Regions from separate parts of the Labrys sp. F242 genome, predicted to be linked through region 2. Evidence: predicted binding sites of a transcription regulator. Region 2 holds the regulator's gene; the other holds the start of a gene.
What was found. Region 2 encodes LexA, which represses DNA repair genes until DNA is damaged. Its sites were predicted from a motif close to TGTTCNNNNTGTGTTCNG; they were not measured.
Positions count from the first base shown of each region.

Region 1 (6,376 bases), 960 kb from region 2:
TGGATGGCGAGGCGTTGCGGCTTCTGGCCGAGCAGGCCTTCATGGACATCAATCATCTCTTGCGCCCCGGCCATCTCCAGCAATTGCGCAACATTCTGGAAGATCCCGAGGCGACGGACAATGACCGCTTCGTCGCCTATGACCTCCTCAAGAACGCCAACATCGCCGCCGGTGGCGTGCTGCCGATGTGCCAGGACACCGGCACGGCCATCGTGATGGCCAAGAAGGGCCGCAAAGTCTGGACGGAAGGTGAGGACGAGGGCGCCATCGCCCAGGGCATCCGCGATGCCTATGAGAAGAAGAATCTGCGCTATTCGCAGCTCGCACCGCTGTCAATGTTCGAGGAGAAGAACACCAAGACCAATCTGCCGGCCCAGATCGACATTTCCGCGGAAGGGGAGGAGGCCTACAAGTTCCTCTTCGTTGCCAAGGGCGGCGGCTCGGCCAACAAGACCTTCCTTTATCAGGCCACACCCTCCATCCTGTCCAAGGACCGCCTGATCGCTTTCCTGAAGGAGAAGATCCTCACGCTCGGTACGGCAGCCTGCCCGCCTTATCATCTGGCGGTGGTGATCGGCGGTACCTCTGCCGAAATCACGTTGAAGGCCGTGAAACTCGCTTCGGCGCGCTATCTCGACAGCCTGCCCACCGAGGGCTCCGAACTCGGCCATGCCTTCCGCGACCTCGAGCTCGAGAAAGAAGTGCACAAGCTCACCCAGTCGCTCGGGGTCGGCGCCCAGTTCGGCGGCAAGTATTTCTGCCACGACGTCCGTGTCATCCGCCTGCCGCGCCATGGCGCCAGCCTGCCGATCGGCCTTGGCGTTTCCTGCTCGGCCGATCGCCAGGCCATGGGCAAGATCACCCGCGAGGGTGTCTTCCTCGAGGAGCTCGAGCACAATCCGGCGCGCTTCCTGCCGGAGATCGATGAGAGCAAGCTTGGCGGGGCGGTGGTGAAGATCGACCTCAACCAGCCGATGTCTGACATCCTGGAAACCCTGTCGCGCCATCCGGTAAAGACGCGCGTGTCGCTGACCGGCACCATCATCGTGGCCCGCGACCTTGCCCATGCCAAGCTGCGCGAGCGCCTGGAAGCGGGTGGGGGGATGCCCGATTATCTCAAGAACCATCCTGTCTACTATGCCGGCCCGGCCAAGACACCCGCCGGCTATGCCTCGGGCTCCTTCGGCCCCACCACGGCGGGCCGGATGGACGCCTATGTCGACCAGTTCCAAGCGGCCGGCGGCTCGATGGTGATGCTGGCCAAGGGCAACCGTTCCGCCCAGGTCCGCGAGGCCTGCGCCAAGCATGGCGGCTTCTATCTCGGTTCGATCGGTGGCCCCGCCGCGCGCCTCGCCCAGGACTGCATCAAGAAGGTCGAGGTGCTCGAATATCCCGAGCTCGGCATGGAAGCGGTCTGGCGCATCGAGGTCGAGGACTTCCCGGCCTTTATCGTCATCGACGACAAGGGCAATGATTTCTTCAAGGAACTCAATCTGGGTTGAGTTCGCTCACCCTGCTTTTCGGCGAGGCCTCTTCCTGAAAAGGGAGGGGCCTTTTTCATGCACGTTCTGCGTGTTGTTGCAAAATCGCAACTGTCATGGACAAAGCCCTTTTGTGTCAGAACGATGACTTACCTTAACATTGTGTAATGTCTCGCCTGGGAGGAAAGCTTCGATATCGCGGTGCACAACGACCGCGCCTCTTCGATTGGCTGAATATTGGTTTGCCAGCTTTTCGAAGAGAGCGGCCCTGATTGAGGGCTATCTTATAAGATCGGGGTATTTCCATGTCTATTCGTGCAATTTTACTCGGCGCTGGCGCTGGATTTCTCAGCATCGTCGCAGCTTCTGCTGCGGACTTGCCCATGAGCAAGGGCGAAGCCGTTGAATATGTGAAGGTCTGTACGGCATTCGGTCCGGGCTTCTTCTACATTCCGGGCACCGATACCTGCCTCAAGATCAGTGGCCAGATCCGGGCCGACTATTGGTATGCGCAGGCGCCCAGCAATGCGACGGGCAAGCGCAACATCAGCCAGACGCAGTTTCGAACCAATGCCCGCATCCGCTTCGATGCCCGTACCCAGACCGACTGGGGCATGCTGCGCTCCTTCTTCGAACTCCAGGCTGAATCGAATGCGGGTGCGGCCACGCACGACACCTTCCAGGTGCGTCAGGCCTATCTGCAGTTTGGCGGATTGACGGCCGGTTACGCCTGGTCGCCTTACGCCTTCTACGATCCCAATTATCAGGCCGAGTTTTTCGCCCCTTATTTCGGCGAGCAGGGCCGGCGTAACCTGATCAGCTATACGGCTCAATTCGACAAGGCCTACGCCACCCTGTCGATCGAAGATGGCCGCGATCATCGTGCCAACACCACAACCTTCGGCAATACCGGCAATGCCAACATTCGCGGCCTCGGCGGTTCGCAGGTGCCCGACATCGTCGGCGTGATCGGCTATGACGACAACAAGAACGGTTGGGGCCGCCTGCAGATCATGGGCGCTCTTCACCAGAATCGCTCCGCCGTGTCGAATTACGGTGACAAATGGGGCTACTCGATCGGCTTCGGCGGCAATGTGAACATTCCGGTTCTGGAAGGCGGCTATGTGGCCGTCGAAGCCAGTTATGCCGATGGTGCGACGCGCTATCTCGGTGTCGGCGCTGCTTCCAACCCGAATGGGTCCTCGCTTCTGGGTATCGGGGGCTGGGATGCCTATCCGACCAACGGCGCGCCATATGATCTCGACAGCGCCAAGGGCTTTGCCGTGCAGGCCGAGGCTGGCCTGAACGTTACCAAGCAACTGCAGGCCGTGCTGTTTGGTGGTTACCTGGACTTTGATGCGCCGCGCGTGGCGACCAACGTCAGCGACAATTTCAAATATTACGTCATCGGCGGCCAGGTGAACTACACCATCGTCAAGGGCTTCATTGCCGGCGCTGAAGTCTGGTACCAGAACAAGGACGCGGAGGGCGCGAACACCAAGACGGTCGACGCTGTCGGTGCAGGTGTGCGTCTGCGCCGCACCTTCTGATCCGGCCTATAGAGGAAGAAGCATGGACGCTGCGCTCTCCTGGGCGCGGCGTTCCTGTATTCGGCGCCCGGTCAGTTCTGATTGGCCGGGGTAAGATCGGTGCCGTTCAGGCTGCCGATATAGTCGGTTAGCATCGGCACGTAGCGCTGCGCGCCACCGGCGGCCATCGCCACGCCGAACGAGTTCTTCACGGCATTGCCGATCGGATTGACCAATCCTGCCGCACTGGCCATCGCCTCCAGATAGCTTAGATCCTTGTAGGCGTTGGCGATGGTGAATTTGTGGGCATCCTTGTCGCCCTCCAGGACCCAGCGCGAAAAGGTCTGGTAGAAACCGCAATCCATGCGGCCGCCGCGGATGACGCTGTCGAAGCGCTTGGGTGTGATGCCGACCTTCTGCGACAAAGCGAGGGCCTCGGCATAGAGGGCGGCATAGCCCAACGACAGGAAATTATTGAGCAGCTTCATGCGGTGACCGTCGCCCGTGCCGCCGATATGCACGATGCGTCCGGCCCAGGTTGATATCACCGGCTTGAGGCGCTCGAACAGGGCGTCGCTTGCGCCGACCATGGTATCGAGCGTGCCTTCCCAGGCTTCCTTCGGCGTGCGGCCGAGCGGCGCATCGGCGTAATCGATGCCGGCTTCGGCGAGTTCGGCCGCGAGGGCGAGGGTGGAATTGGGATCGGAGGTCGAGCAGTCGACGACGACGGCCCCCGGCTTCAGGCCGGCCTTCAGCCCATCGGGACCGTGTACCAGCGCTTCCACCTGTCGCGAACCGGTGACGCAGAGGAAGACGATGCTGGAAGCGGCGCCCACCTCGCGCGGGGTCTTGGCCTCCTTGGCGCCGCGGGCCACGAGATCCTCCACCGGCGCCCGGTTGCGGTGGCCCATCACCGTCAGGGCGTAGCCCTTCTCCACGATGTTCTTGGCCATGCCATGGCCCATATAGCCGACCCCGATGAAGCCGACGCTTTCCTGCGCATTCGTCATTGCAATCGTCCCGTTTCCTGTCCCGCATTTCCGACGCGGGTTGCCGGCGCATCCTGCCGACGGTGAGTGTGGACGGGGATGGGCTTCGGGCGCAAGCCCGATGGTGCAATGGTATGATGATTTATCGAAGGTCGGCCTGCACCGAGCAGTCAGCTTCTGTTAAATAAGAACGATGAGAACAAAAATAGAACTTGCATGAATGAGAACAAAATGGGTACATACCGCCACGGGGCTTTGAATTGCGACAAGATGCAAGCCCAGTGTTGAAAACGATTGGTTCGGATGACGAATCCGTTCGTGCTTGATAGGGAAACGGGCATATGAGTCAGACGCAGCTGCGCTTGGTCGAAGGAAGCTCCATGGACAAGACGAAGGCGCTCGACGCCGCCCTATCACAGATCGAACGCGCTTTCGGCAAGGGCTCGATCATGCGGCTCGGCAAGGGTTCCAAGACGATGGAGGTGGAGGCGATCTCCACCGGCTCCCTTGGTCTCGATATTGCGCTCGGTGTCGGCGGCCTGCCCAAGGGGCGCGTCATCGAGATCTACGGGCCGGAATCCTCCGGCAAGACCACGCTGGCGCTGCACAGCGTCGCCGAGGCCCAGAGGAGAGGCGGCGTTTGCGCCTTCATCGACGCCGAACACGCGCTCGATCCGGTCTATGCCCGCAAGCTGGGCGTCAATCTCGACGAATTGCTGATCTCGCAGCCCGATACCGGCGAACAGGCCCTTGAAATCTGCGACACGCTGGTGCGCTCGGGGGCGATCGACGTCATCGTCATCGATTCCGTGGCGGCGCTGACGCCCAAGGCCGAAATCGAAGGCGAAATGGGCGATGTGCAGCCCGGCCTGCAGGCCCGCCTGATGAGCCAGGCGCTGCGCAAGCTGACGGCCTCGATCGGGCGTTCCAACTCGATGGTCATCTTCATCAACCAGATCCGCATGAAGATCGGCGTGATGTATGGCAGCCCGGAAACCACCACGGGCGGCAACGCCCTGAAATTCTATGCCTCGGTCCGCCTCGACATTCGCCGTATCGGCGCGATCAAGGACAGGGAAGAGGTGGTCGGCAACCAGACCCGCGTGAAGGTCGTCAAGAACAAGGTGGCGCCGCCCTTCAAGCAGATCGAATTCGACATCATGTATGGCGAAGGCATCTCGAAGGTGGGCGAATTGGTCGACCTCGGCGTCAAGGCCGGCGTGGTCGAAAAATCAGGCGCCTGGTTCAGCTATGAGAGCCAGCGTCTCGGCCAGGGCCGTGAGAACGCCAAGCAGTTCCTCAAGGACAATCCGGATGTGGCGGATAAGATCGAGGGCCAGATTCGCCAGAATGCCGGCCTGATTGCCGAGCGTATCCTCGACAATATCGACCCGTCCGAAGCCGAGGGCGAATGAGGTCGGCCTCGACCGGCTTCTCACGTCTGGCCTAAGCAGAGCCAATTCACACCGAATAACCCGTCTGTCGCTCCCGGCAGTCGGGTTTTTCATGTATGCGCGCCTCGACAGGCCGAAACAGCCCCGCTACAACGCCCCACCACCATGTTGCTGGCCATGCCGAAAGGAAGGGACCAGCCAAAACAGGCATTTGGGCCAAATAGGCAAATTGGACATGAGCGGCGTCAACGAGATCCGATCCACCTTCCTCGACTATTTCGTGCGGAACGGCCATGAAGCCGTGGCGTCTTCGCCGCTGGTGCCACGCAACGATCCGACCTTGATGTTCACCAATGCCGGCATGGTGCAGTTCAAGAACGTCTTCACCGGCATCGAGAAGCGCTCCTATTCGCGTGCCGCGACCTCGCAGAAATGCGTGCGCGCCGGCGGCAAGCACAATGATCTCGACAATGTCGGCTACACGGCACGGCATCACACCTTCTTCGAGATGCTCGGCAACTTTTCTTTCGGCGATTATTTCAAGGATCGCGCGATCGAGCTCGCCTGGAACCTGATCACCAAGGATTTCGGCCTGCCGGCTTCCAAGCTCTTGGTGACCGTCTACTCCGAGGACGATGAGGCGCATCGGCTGTGGAAGAAGATCGCCGGCCTGTCGGACGATCGCATCATCCGCATTCCGACCTCGGACAATTTCTGGCGCATGGGCGATACCGGGCCCTGCGGCCCCTGCTCGGAGATCTTCTACGATCATGGCGAGCATATCTGGGGTGGGCCGCCCGGTTCGCCGGATGAGGATGGCGACCGCTTCATCGAGATCTGGAACCTCGTCTTCATGCAGTTCGAGGAACTGGTCGGTGGCGAGCGCGTCAACCTGCCGCGCCCCTCGATCGACACCGGCATGGGCCTCGAGCGCATCGCCACCGTGCTGCAGCACAAGCACAACAATTACGACATCGACCTCT
Region 1 is NZ_JBVASG010000001.1:1,341,440-1,347,815, forward strand. Features, by position in the region: gene ACZYTC_RS06200 (fumarate hydratase) at 1-1,502, shown strand, start outside; gene ACZYTC_RS06205 (porin) at 1,865-3,031, shown strand; gene ACZYTC_RS06210 (NAD(P)-dependent oxidoreductase) at 3,103-4,020, opposite strand; gene recA (recombinase RecA) at 4,341-5,414, shown strand; gene alaS (alanine--tRNA ligase) at 5,629-6,376, shown strand, end outside.
Region 1: a site for LexA is predicted at 4,195-4,212, ahead of recA (recombinase RecA). Genes of this name have one in related genera too.

Region 2 (13,027 bases):
ATGACAGGAGTGGACATCGAAGTTGGCAATTCCAAAAGGCAGGGGAAGCGAAGCCAGAGCGCGGGAGCATGGAGGCGGAAGTATTGAGGCCCTTGGCTAACCCGGATCACATCAATAAGCTTGGGGCTTTAGCACAGGGTTTCATTGGGCGGTAGCGGCGGGGGCGCCTTTGCCTGAGAATGATCGAGGCCGCGCGCGGGTTGGTGTCCTCGGTGGAAGGCCGGGACAGCTGGGATCGGCGTTGCCCGGCGGCATGCTGTTCGGGCAGGGGCTGCAAAGGCTGGTGTCCTGGCTGGCGACCGGTCTTGCGGCGGAGATGGCGGCCTTCGAGCTTGCTCTCGTCGTTCCGGTCTTTCTGGGCCTGGGTGTCATCGCTTATTTTGCCGCACCGGAAGAGCCTGGTCTTGTCGTTCCCGCATTCCTTACTGTAGGGACGGCCTGCCTTGCCTATGGCTTGCGGGGGCGTTGGTGGTTGCATGTCGGCCTGATCAGCCTGACGGCGGTGGGAGCGGGCTTTTGCTCTGCCAAGCTGCGTACGATGAGCGTCGCCGCACCACAGCTTTCGCGTTCGATGGCGGGAACCGTTACCGGCCTCGTCCTTTCGGTAGAGCCGCGCCTGGGTGGCAGTGCGCGCATCGTCATCAGGCCGGTCTCGGTGGAGAAGCTGGAGCCTGCTGCGATGCCGGCCCGCATCCGACTTACGGTCCGTAAGGGCAGCGAAATCCGGGCTGGCGACAGCATCAGCCTCAAGGCAGTCATGAGACCGCCTCCGCCTCCTGCCTTGCCCGGCGGTTACGACTTCGCACGCGATGCCTTCTTCGATGGCATTGGCGGCGTTGGTTTTGCAGCGGGCAAGATTGCACCTGCGGCCAGCCCCGTCGAGGCGAGCTGGGCGGAAGCTTTCAATATCTGGATCGATCGCCAGCGCAACGATCTGACCCGACGGATCGTCGAGACGATACAAGGCGAGAATGGCGCCATCGCGGCTTCGCAGGTCACCGGCAAACGCGGCCAGATTCCCGGCGACGCCAATGAGGCCTTGCGCGCTTCCGGGCTCTATCATGTCGTTTCGATCTCGGGTCTCCATATGGCGCTATTTGCGGGCGGCCTGTTCGGCCTCATCCGCGCTGTCCTGGCGTTGTCGCGCCGGATCGTGCTCTATCGGGGCACCAAGGAACTCGCCGCGCTGCTCTCGCTGCTGCCGGCCGCTGCCTATACACTGTTTTCCGGCGCCGAGGTCGCGACGGTCCGCTCCTTCCTGATGACGGCCATCGTGCTGCTGGCCGTGGCGCTGGGACGCAATGCCATTACCCGCCGCAACGTCGCCCTGGCCGCGAGCTTCGTGCTGCTGACCACGCCGGAGCAGCTCCTGGGGCCGAGCTTCCAGATGTCCTTCGCCGCGGTGGCGATGCTGGTGATCGCACATGAGCAATGGAGCCGGCGGAAGCGAGAGAAATCTGCAATGGCGTGGGAAAGGGCCATCGGTGGCGCTGTGACCTTGGTACTTGCCATGATGCTGACCACGATCGTCGCCTCGCTCGCCACGGCGCCATTCTCAGCCTTTCATTTCCATCGTATCACGCTGCAGTCGCTGGCCTCGAACCTTGTCGCGACGCCGATCGTCTCCTTCCTGATCATGCCGCTCGCCATGCTGGCCGTGGTCGCCGAGCCGTTTGGCTATGGCGCTCCATTTTGGCAGGCGATGGGCTGGGCTGTCGGGTTGTTCATGCAGGTGGCTCGTTCGGTTGCGACCTGGCCTGGCTCCGATCTCGTGCTGCCGCAGTTCTCCGCCGCGGCGCTCGGATTGTTCGCTCTGACGCTGGTCCTGCTGACCATTCTGCGCACGCGTCTTGCTCTGCTGGCCCTATTGCCCTTGGGCGGGGGCATTGCCCTGGCCGCGACAGCGCCGCTGCCAGTAGCTCTGTTCGGCGCAAACGGCTACGCGGCCCTCGTTCGCAAGGGCGATCAACTGACCGTGCTGGCGCAGCGATCCGATGCTTTTACGGTTCAGCAATGGCTGCTGGCCATGGGCGATCGGCGCAAGCCGGAGGATCCAACCCTCGCGGCACAGCGCCTATGTGACAGAGAAGGGTGTTCCGCGCCCATCGAAGGAGGCGGGATCTTCATGCTCGACAAGACCAGTAACGCCGCCGAGGAGGACTGTGGACGCGTCAGCGTCCTGGCGGGACCGGTTCCGATCGGTGCTCGCTGTGCCACCGCTGGAGTTGTGATGGACCGGGAATTGATTCGCGCGGTCGGCTCGATAGCACTTTATGTAGAGCCGTCTGCGAGCGGCGATATCAGCCCGCGCTGGCGTCTCGTCATGGCCCGCCATCCCCAAGCGTCCCGTCCATGGGTACCGAGCCGGGTGATTGTGCCGCCGAAGCCTCTGCCCCAGGCGGCAGTACAAGTCCCAGCGACGGATAGGCCTATGGACAGCGTCACCGCCGAAACCGATAACTGACGCGAGATTCTCACCAGAAAGGACGGACCATGAAAATCAGCGCCCGCAACCAGATCAAGGGCACGATCAAGAGCGTGACGAAGGGGCAGACTACCTCCCATATCCAGCTCGAGGTCAATGGTACCATCATCACCGCTTCGATCACCAATGAGGCCGTCGATGATCTCCAGCTCAAGCCCGGCCAGAACGCCTATGCCGTGATCAAGGCCTCCGACGTCATGATCGCGGTCGACTGATCGGCGCTGTCAGCCAGGCCGGGTCTTCGGACAGATGGTAGTTCGAAGACACCCGGAGGCTACCCGACCATCAAGCGGATTTGCCTGCGAACTCCAGACCTTCTTCAGGCGATCCGCAAGCCTAGCTCGGCTAGCAATTGGCCGGCCTGGTTTTTCGAGATCGTGGCGCCCTTGAAATAACGGGCGTCACCAAGCTTCAAGCCGCCGAGATCGGCACTGCGTAGATCCGCTCCTTCAAAACGGGCATCGACCAGATTGGCATCGCGCAGGCTGCACTCTTCGAAGATGACATCGCGGAAATCGCATTGGCGCAGATCGGCCTGGGTGAAGTCGAGGCGGCGTAGCGTGGACTTGCGAAAGGAAAAGGCCGGCAGTTTCGCCGACATAAGCAAGACCTCCTCGAAAACGAGCCCGAATGCGGCGATTTCCGAGAGATCCGCGCCTGTCAGTTTGCAGCCGGTAAAAACCGTCGAGGCCGCTTTGGCGCGTCGAAAGCTGGCATTGCTGTAGTCACCCGTACGGAATGCAGCATCTTCGAGGTCGGTACCACGGAAATCGGCACCGCCCGCCTTGCAATTGCGCCATAGTGTATTCGCGAGCTTGGCGCCGACCAGCTTGGCATTTTTGAGAATGCAACGCTCGAACGACCAGTGGGACAGGTCGAGACGCGAAAGATCGCATTCCTCCAGTTCACAATCGACAAGGCAATACGGCGCGCGCTCCTTGAGCAACCGCTCGACGTCACGGCGTTCCAAAGCGTGGCCGCTGACTGTATGAAGGCCAGTCATTGCAAGCGAACCAAATTCGCATGCTCTCAATATCGGCGGAACAGGCCCACCAATTTACCCTGGATCTGTACCCTGTCCGGGCCAAAAATACGGGTTTCGTAAGCCGGATTGGCCGCCTCCAGCGCAATGGAGGCGCCGCGCTTGCGCAAGCGCTTCAGCGTGGCTTCCTCATCGTCGATCAGGGCTACCACGATATCGCCGGTATCGGCATGGTCCTGGCGGCGGATCAGCACGGTGTCATTGTCGAAGATACCAGCCTCGATCATTGAATCACCGCGCACCTCCAGGGCGAAATGATCACCTGAGGACAGCATTTCCGGCGTAACGCTGATGGTGTGGCTCTTGGTCTGGATGGCGGAGACCGGCGTACCGGCGGCGATGCGTCCCATCACCGGGACCAGAACCGGCCGGCCGACATCCTCGTCCATTTCCGGCCTGACGGGGCGGACCTTGCCGAGATTGCCCTCGATCACGTTGGGGCGGAAGCCCCGCTGCGAAGAGGCCAGCGACAGGCCGCCTGGCACGGCGGATTCGGGCAGGCGTACCACTTCGAGCGCGCGCGCCCGGTTTGGCAGGCGCCGGATGAAGCCGCGCTCCTCCAGAGCCATGATCAGGCGGTGGATGCCGGACTTGGAGCGCAGGTCCAGCGCCTCCTTCATTTCATCGAAGGAGGGGGGCACGCCCTGTTCCTTCAGGCGCTCATGAATGAACCGAAGCAATTCGTGTTGTTTCTTGGTCAGCATGGCTTTCCCGTCGTGGCGGCCGCGAATCACGGTGAAGGTGTAAACAAAACAAGAACAGTGCTACATGTTCCTACTGTGTTCTGCAACTGTGAAGTTCAGGTTAAGGGTAGCGTCAATAGCCGGCCGCACGAAGATCGATGATCTCGCAGATATCGCCTGGTTTTGCTTCCGGCGCAAAGGGCGGCCGGACAACCAGACAGTCGGCATGCTGCATCACACTCACCAGCGACGAATCCTGCAGCGCCAGCGGTTCTACCTTGAGGATGTCTGACGTATCGTCAAGCACGAAGCGGGCACGGATATAGTCTTCACGAACGTCGTTGGCTGGCCAGGCGTTGGCGAAGACGGCCTTGCGGCGGGACAGACCCGCATCGGCCCGCCCCAGCAACGTACGCAACAGGGGTACCAGGAAGAGGACGCCGCAGACCACCGAGGATACCGGATTGCCGGGCAGGCCGAGGATATGCATTGAGCCAAGCCGCCCGTGCAGCAGGGGCTTGCCCGGGCGCATGGCGATCTTCCAGAAGCCGAGCTGCATGCCTTCGCGGGTGAGCGCGGTCTGGATCAGATCGTGATCGCCGACCGAAGCACCGCCGATGGTGACGAGCACATCCGCCTTCTCGGTACGAGCCCGCCGAATGGCCGCTTCCAGGGCCGGGAAGTCGTCGCTGGCGATGCCGAGGTCGAGTACTTCGCCCCCCTCGGCCTCGACCAGTGCCCGAATGGCGAAATTGTTGGAGGCGACGATCTGATTCTCGCCGATGGCTTGACCGGGCAGTACCAATTCATCGCCGGTCGCGAGAATAGCGACTTTGGGGCGGCGGCGGACCGGCAGGGCAGGATGATTCATGGCCGCGGCAAGCGCTATGTCGCGGGGACCGATGACGGTGCCTGATGTCAAAGCCTCCCGTCCTTCGGCAAAGTCCAGGCCACGGGCCCGGATATGCTGGCCGAGCCTGGCCGCCGCCTCCACGATGACGCGATTGCCCTCGCGGCTCGTGTGCTCCTGGATCACCACTGTGTCGGCGCCATCCGGCACGGGCGCACCCGTGAAGATGCGAACGGCCTGGTTTTCGCCAACTCGTCCGGCATAGCCGTGCCCCGCCGCCGATTCTCCGATCAATTCGAGGCTAGCACCTTCCTTGGCATCTGCCGCTCGCACCGCATAGCCGTCCATGGCCGAGGCGTTGAAGCCGGGCTGGGTCCTCAGCGCCGTGATGGCGGAAGCGAGAACACGTCCGCGCGTGGCATGCAGCGATATTGTTTCGGTTGGAAGCGGGGCTACCCCGGCAACCACCTTGGCCAGCGCGTCCGCGACGGGAAGCAGGCTCATCGATTTTCCTCCGCATGCCAATCGCCGGATTTGCCGCCGGATTTCTCCACGAGCCTGATCGCCTCGATGCGCATGCCCCGATCGACGGCCTTGACCATGTCATAGATGGTCAGGCAGGCCACGGAGACTGCGGTAAGCGCTTCCATCTCCACGCCGGTCTGGCCGGCAACCTTGGCCGTCGCCCGCACGGTCAGACCCGGCAGAGCGGTATCGGGCTCGATTTCGACGGCAACCTTACTGAGAAGCAGCGGATGGCAAAGTGGAATCAGCTCATGCGTCTTCTTGGCTGCCATGATGCCGGCGATGCGGGCCGTGGCGCGGACATCGCCTTTCTTGGCATCGCCGGACAACACGAGGTCGAGCGTTTCACGCTGCATCACCACGCGCCCTTCAGCGATCGCGGTGCGGCTGGTCACGGCCTTTTGCGAGACGTCGACCATATTCGCCTCGCCGGAGGCGTCGAGATGGGTGAGGCCGCGATTCGTGCGCTGCTGGCTCATGCCGCGCCGCCCAGGGCCAGCAAGGCGCGGGTGGCGGCGGTGACGTCGGCCTGGCGCATCAGGCTTTCGCCGACCAGGAAGGTGTTGACTCCGACCCGCTGCAGGCGGCCGACGTCGGCTGGCGAGAAGATGCCACTCTCACCGACGAGCAGGCGGTCGCTCGGCACTAGCGGCGCCAGAGTCTCCGTGGTTTCCAGGCGGGTGACGAAGTCGTTGAGATCGCGATTGTTGATGCCGATCATGCCGACATCGAGCATGAGAGAGCGCTCAAGTTCGTCGTGGTTGTGGATTTCGCACAGAACGTCGAGTGACCAGTCCTTGGCCGCTGCGATCAGGGCCCGCGCTTCGGCATCGGTGACGCTGGCCATGATCACCAGAATGCAATCGGCGCCCCAGGCTCTGGCTTCCACCACCTGATAGGGATCGTAGAGGAAGTCCTTGCGCAGGGCAGGCAGCGATACCGCTGTGCGCGCTGCGGTAAGAAAGTCGGGTCGTCCCTGGAAGGAGGGCTCGTCGGTCAGCACGGAAAGACAGGCAGCGCCGCCGGCCTCATAGGCGCGGGCGAGCGCCGGAGGGTCGAAATCGGCGCGGATCAAGCCCTTGGAGGGGCTGGCCTTCTTGATCTCGGCAATCAGGGCGGTGTGGCCGGCGTCGAGCTTGGCCTGTAGAGCCCTCTGGAAGCCGCGTACGGGACCGGCCTGCTCTGCCAGCTTGATCAGTTCAGGCAACGGGCATGCCGCCTTCGCCGCCTCGATCTCGCGACGTTTATAGGCTTCGATCTTTTGCAGAATGGTGGCCATGGCACTCACGCGTTTGAAACTTCAACCAAACGGTTGAGTGTTGCTAGGGCCTTGCCCTTGTCGACGGATTCGCGGGCGAGGGCTACGCCATCCCCAAGGGTCGGCACCCGCCCCGCCACGAGCAGGGCAGCACCGGCATTCAAGAGGGCGATGTCGCGGTAGGGCGTCTTCTCGCCTTCGAGTACGGCCCGCAACGCCACCGCGTTGTGGGCAGCATCGCCGCCCTTGAGATCATCGGGTGCTGCCACGCGCAGGCCGACTTCCTCCGGCGTGATGACGCCATGGCTGATCTGGCCGTTCTCCAGCGAGACGATCTCGGTGGGCCCGGTTGTGGTGATCTCGTCGAGCCCGTCGCTGCCATGTACGGCGATGATGCGCGTGGAACCCAGCGTCTTGAGCACTTCCACCATGGGCTGCAGCCACTGGCGGGCATAGACGCCGAGCAGCTGCCGCTTGACGCCGGCGGGATTGGAGAGCGGCCCCAGCAGATTGAAGATCGTCCGCGTGCCGAGTTCGACGCGGGTGGGGCCGACATGCCTCATGGCGCCGTGATGAGCGGGGGCGAACATGAATCCGACGCCGGCCAGGCTGATGCAGCGCGCAATATCTTCCGGCCTCAGCTCGATATTGACCCCAAGCGCTGTCAATACGTCGGCGGCGCCGGATTTGGAGGAGAGGGCGCGATTGCCATGCTTGGCGACCTTCACGCCCGCGCCTGCGACGATCAGGGAGGCGGCAGTCGAGACGTTGTAGGAACCGGAGGCATCTCCGCCCGTGCCGACGATATCGACGGCGTCCTCGGGGGCTTCCACCGTCAGCATCTTGGCGCGCATGGCGGTGACGGCGCCGGCCATCTCGTCAGGCGTTTCCCCGCGTACTCTCAGCGCCATCAGGAAGCCGCCGATCTGAGAGGGGGTGGCCTGGCCGGACAAGAGCAGGTCGAAGGCTTCAGCCGCCTCTTCCCGGGAGAGCGAACCGGCGGCGGCCTTGCCGATATAGGGCTTGAAACCGTCCATCATGCATGCTCGCTTTCTTGAGCTCTATTCTTGGCGTTCCATTCCGCCGCCAGCTCCAGGAAGTTCTGGAGGATGCGGTGGCCATGATCGGACATGATCGATTCCGGATGGAACTGAACGCCATGCAGCGGCGCACTCTTGTGCTGCAGGCCCATGATGACGCCGTCGTCGGTCTCAGCGGTGATTTCGAGATCCGTTGGCAGGGTGTCGCGCTTGACCACCAGCGAGTGATAGCGCGTGCCCATGAAGGGGCCGTTCAAGCCCCGGAAAACGCCGCGGCCACGATGGTCGATCGAGGAGATCTTGCCATGCATGGGGATGGCGAGGCGCACGATGTCGCCGCCGAAGACCTGGCCGATCGCCTGATGGCCGAGGCAGACGCCGAAAAGCGGGATGCGGTCCCTGGCTTTCTCGATCAAATCGCAGCAGATGCCGGCCTCGGTGGGCGTACAGGGGCCGGGCGAGAGCACGATCGCATCGGGCGCCGCGGCGATGACCTCGTCGACGCTGACCTTGTCGTTGCGATGAACCGTGACGGTGCAACCCAGCTGGCCGAGATAATGCCAGAGGTTCCAGGTGAAGCTGTCATAATTGTCGATCAGCGTCACGGTCATGGAACGGTCTGTCGTCACGGCTCTTGCCTCCTTTGAAGCCATCACGACTAGGCGTGCGGAGGCAGCGGGTCAAGCGCTTCGGTTTTAGGAAGTTCCGGGAGTAGGCGGAGCCGCCATCAGGCGTCGGCGTATGCCGTGTTTCTTGCCATAGGCGCAGGCAAAGATCTCCAGCAGGACGAAGAGCGCGAGATTTCGGCCCACGATGGGCTCGAAATAGTCCGAGGCCAAGGTCATGCGAGAAGCGATCATCTGCACGGTGTTCCCGAACAGTTCCAACCTCTCCAAACCATAGGGCAAGAGTGCGCCCAGGCCCGCGAAGACGGCCATGTAGATAAGTGAGGCGAGCGAGGAGATCAGCCAGATGCCGAAACCGTAGTCGGCATAGGGTGCCGAGCGCTCGCTCTCGAACAGCCAATGGAAGAAGAAGATGCCATAGGCAGCGCCCAGGGCAGGCAGGGCGATCGCCAGCATCAGGGCGACGGCCTGCATGCCGCCCGGATAGAGGTAGAGATAGAAATCGGCGAACAGCACGACATAGGCGGCCCCGAAGGTCAGCAGGGCCGATCGCCGGGCACCGGGCCATTTAGCCATGGATGCCGTCCACCTGCCTTACTGTCCCCGCCCGGGCTGGCCGGCGAAGCGGACAGCTTCTTCGGCGGCGCGGAACAGGGCCTTGGCCTTGTTGACGCATTCGGCGTACTCGCTGGTCGGCACGCTGTCATAGACGATGCCGGCGCCGGACTGGACGTGCATGGCACCGTCCTTGACCAGGGCGGTGCGCAGCACGATGCAGGTATCCATCTGGCCGTCGGCGCCGAAATAGCCGATGGCGCCGGCATAGAGGCCGCGCTTGTCCCTTTCGAGTTCGTCGATGATCTGCATGGCGCGGACCTTGGGCGCGCCCGAAACCGTGCCGGCCGGAAAGCCTGCTGCGAGCGCATCGAGCGCGTCATGACCCGGCCCGATACTGCCTTCGACGTTGGAGACGATGTGCATCACATGGCTGTAGCGCTCGATGAAGAAGCGATCGGTCACGCTCACGCTGCCGATCGCCGAGACATGGCCGACGTCGTTTCGCCCGAGATCGAGCAGCATGAGATGTTCGGCCAGTTCCTTGGGATCGTTGAGCAGCGATTCGGCCAGCGCATCGTCCTCGGCCTTGGTCTTGCCCCGTGGGCGCGTGCCGGCGATGGGGCGGACCGTGACCTTGCCCTCGCGCAGCCGGACCAGGATTTCCGGGCTGGAACAGACCACGGAAAAGCCCTCGAGCTGGAGGTAGACCAGGAACGGGGCTGGGTTGATGCGGCGCAGGGCGCGATAGAGCGAGAAGGGCGGCAGCTGGAACGGGGCGCTGAAGCGCTGTGACAGCACGACCTGGAAGATGTCGCCGGCCTTGATGTACTCCTTGGCGCGGGCGACCATGGCTAGGTAATCCGCTTCGGCGGTGTTGGAGACCTGCTGGGCGTGGAGGGCGTCGAGATCGACGGTCTCGGCCAGCTTGGGCGTCGGGCGATCCAAGCCGTCGACGATGGTCATCAGCCGCTGTTCGGCACGCAAATAGGCCTGCTTGGCCGAGACATCCGCCTGCGGGCGAACCGGCGTCACGGCGGTGATGGCATCGCGCACCGCATCGAACACCACCATCACCGTAGGGCGCATCAAAATGGCGTCGGGAACCCCGATGGGATCCGGCTTGGCGGCGGGAAGCTCTTCCACCAGCCGCACCATGTCGTAGCCGAGATAGCCGAACAGGCCGGCCGCCATCGGCGGCGCGCCCTCAGGCAGCTCGATGCGGCTTTCCGCGATCAGGGCCCGCAGCGTCTCGAGGGGATGGCCATCCAACGCCTCGAAGGTCTGGTCCGGCAAATGGCGGTTGATCGAGGCCTTGCCGTTCTCGCAACGCCAGATCAGGTCAGGCTCCAGTCCGATCATGGAATAGCGCCCGCGCGTGGCGCCGCCTTCCACCGATTCCAGCAGGAAGGCGTTGGGCTTATCGCCCGCCAGCTTCATGAAGGCGGAAACCGGCGTCTCCAGATCGCCCACCAGCGTAAGCGTCAGGATCTGCGCCTTGCCGGCCGAGTAGGCGGCCGAGAAGGCCTCGAAGGAAGGTTCGAGAAGCATGGTATCGACTCAGAGGCTGCCGGTGCCGACAATACGGTCGACATTGGTCTGGTTGATGGTCACGCCGAGCTCACCTTCGACCTTCTTGACATATTCCGTCATCAGATCCTGGCCGATGCCGGCTGCAAGCTGCTTGGACAGAGTCTCGGTCTGCGGAGCCTTGGCATCGAGCTCGGGGATCACATTGTCCTCGACGTGGAAGATGATGCGATCGGTTCCGTTGGCGGCGAGCGCCGTACCAAAGCCCTTGAGCGGGGTGGCGAACACGGCAGTGACGACTGCCGGAGGCACGGGCTGGTTCTGGCCGTTGCGGGTGAGATCCCAAGCCGGCATGACCTGCAGGTTCAGGCCCTTAGCGAGGTCTTCGAGCGGCTTGCCGCCCCGCAACTGGGTCACGAGTTCGTCGGCCTTCTCCTTGAGCTTGGCGACTTTCTGATCCGCGGTCCAGGCAGTAATTACCTCGTTCTTGGCTTCGTCGAGCGTGCGGTCGCGAGCCGGAACGACGGTGTCGAGCGAGAACCACATCAGGCCTTCGTCGCGGCCGTCGACGGCTTCGGGATCGGAACCGGGTTCGGCGGTGAAGAGAGCGGGAAGGACCTGGGCGGCGAGCGGCACGGCAACCGGCTTGCCCTCGGCGTCGCGACCCTGCGTATCGACTGCGGGCAGCGTGACGGCCTTCAGCTTGAGCTTGCTGGCGATATCCTTGAGCGGGGCGCCGCCCATGCGCTCGTCCTCGATGGAATCACGCAGATTCTTGGCGGCTTCCGATGCGCGTTGGCGTTCCAGTTCCCCACGCAGGACGGTCTTGGCGTCGACGATCTTGGTAACCTTGACGATGACGTTGGCGAGGCTGCCCTGCACGGCGTCGGATGTGGCGCCTTCCTTCAGGGCGAAGGCTGCGTCGGCGATCTTCTGGTCGCCGAGCTGGCGCTTGGACACCGTGCCCAAATCGATGTCTTCGGGCTTGAGCTTGCGCTCAGTGACAAGGCCTTCGAAGGTGATCTGGCCCGAGGCGATTCGGGTGGCGGCGGCCTTGGCCTCATCCAGCGAGGGGAAGGCGATCTGCTCGACCGTGCGCTGCTCCAATGCTGCCGAGCCTGCCTTGTCCTTGTCGACGGCGGCCTGAACATCGGCATCGGTGACGGTGGCCCGGCCGGTCAACTCTGCCGGCGTCACGAGTATATAGCTCAGGCTGCGCAGTTCCTTGGTGCGGAATGCACCCTTGTTCTCGTCGTAATAGGTCTGCAGCGCGGTGCCGTCGGGCGGAGCGATGTCGCCCACGCTGCTCTGCGGCAGCACGACATAGGACGTATTGCGCTTTTCCTGTTCGTAGCGCGCCGCGGCCTGCAGGAGTGCCTGGGGAACGGGGCCACCGGCCGCCAGGCCCTGGTCGATCTGGCCGCGGACATAGACCTCGTGCTGGCGAGCGAAGAATATCGCTTCGTTCATGCCGTTGGTCTCGAGCATCTGACGGAAGGCGTTGGCGTCGAAGGCGGGCGGCTTGCCCGGCACGGAGACCTGGAAATCGGGGTCGTTCATCACGGTCTGAACCATGGCTTGGGGGTCGAGGCCGAGCCCAAGCCTGGCTGCCTGCACATCCATGGCCTTTTCCGAAATCAGGCCATTGAGCACCTGCTTGTCGATGCCGAAGGTGCGGGCGAGGTCGGGGGTGACTGCCTTGCCGGTGGCGCGGGTGATCTGCACGGTCCGCGCGCGATAGGCTTCGCTGTAGGTGTTGGCGGAAATCGAGGAACCGCCGACCGTAGCAACGTCGGAATTGCTGCCCCCCTGCAGCCAGCCTTCAACACCCCATAAGGCAAAGCTGCCGCTCAGGAGGAACATGAGCCCCGCCGTGATGATCTTGGCGGGTCCCTTGGTCATAACATCGCGGAATGAGCTCAGCATCGGTGTCTTGGTTCCATCAAGGCAAAAGGATTCTCCAGGCTCGTCTCGGAGAGCCCGGGAAACCCCGCATCGTTTCTACTCTTGTTCGAGCCCGCATGAACGGTCCCGGAAGGGGTGGCGCACGAAAAGCGGCGCATCATAGGGACGAGCACGTGGCGTCGCAATGGCGCGGCTGTGGGTTTCTTGCGGTGCCCACGCCTTGCTCCACCGGGATGAGGTTGCTAAGCACGCCAAGCAGAGTTTCTGGCAGAGTTTCTGGGCAAGGCCCGCGGATGGCCCTTGCCCAGAAACTCTGCAAATGTTTGATGCCTTGCGGCTTCCTCCCGATCGAACCACAGGTCCGATCGGGAGGAAGCCGCTCAGGTGAAGTCGGCGCATCGGGTGCGAGTTAATGAGCAAACCCGGCGCCAGCCCCGACAGGCGACAGGATTTTCGAGCCCGCCCCGCCGAGCAGCCTCGGCAATCCAGGGTGGTCTCAAATTTGAGACTGCCCTGTTTGACAGAAAG
Region 2 is NZ_JBVASG010000001.1:2,298,728-2,311,754, reverse strand. Features, by position in the region: gene gltX (glutamate--tRNA ligase) at 1-17, opposite strand, end outside; gene ACZYTC_RS10900 (ComEC/Rec2 family competence protein) at 242-2,464, shown strand; gene ACZYTC_RS10895 (TOBE domain-containing protein) at 2,494-2,700, shown strand; gene ACZYTC_RS10890 (pentapeptide repeat-containing protein) at 2,805-3,488, opposite strand; gene lexA (transcriptional repressor LexA) at 3,515-4,231, opposite strand; gene ACZYTC_RS10880 (molybdopterin molybdotransferase MoeA) at 4,344-5,564, opposite strand; gene moaC (cyclic pyranopterin monophosphate synthase MoaC) at 5,561-6,064, opposite strand; gene trpC (indole-3-glycerol phosphate synthase TrpC) at 6,061-6,864, opposite strand; gene trpD (anthranilate phosphoribosyltransferase) at 6,870-7,880, opposite strand; gene ACZYTC_RS10860 (anthranilate synthase component II) at 7,880-8,494, opposite strand; gene ACZYTC_RS10855 (hypothetical protein) at 8,579-9,085, opposite strand; gene trpE (anthranilate synthase component I) at 9,104-10,615, opposite strand; gene ACZYTC_RS10845 (peptidylprolyl isomerase) at 10,625-12,520, opposite strand.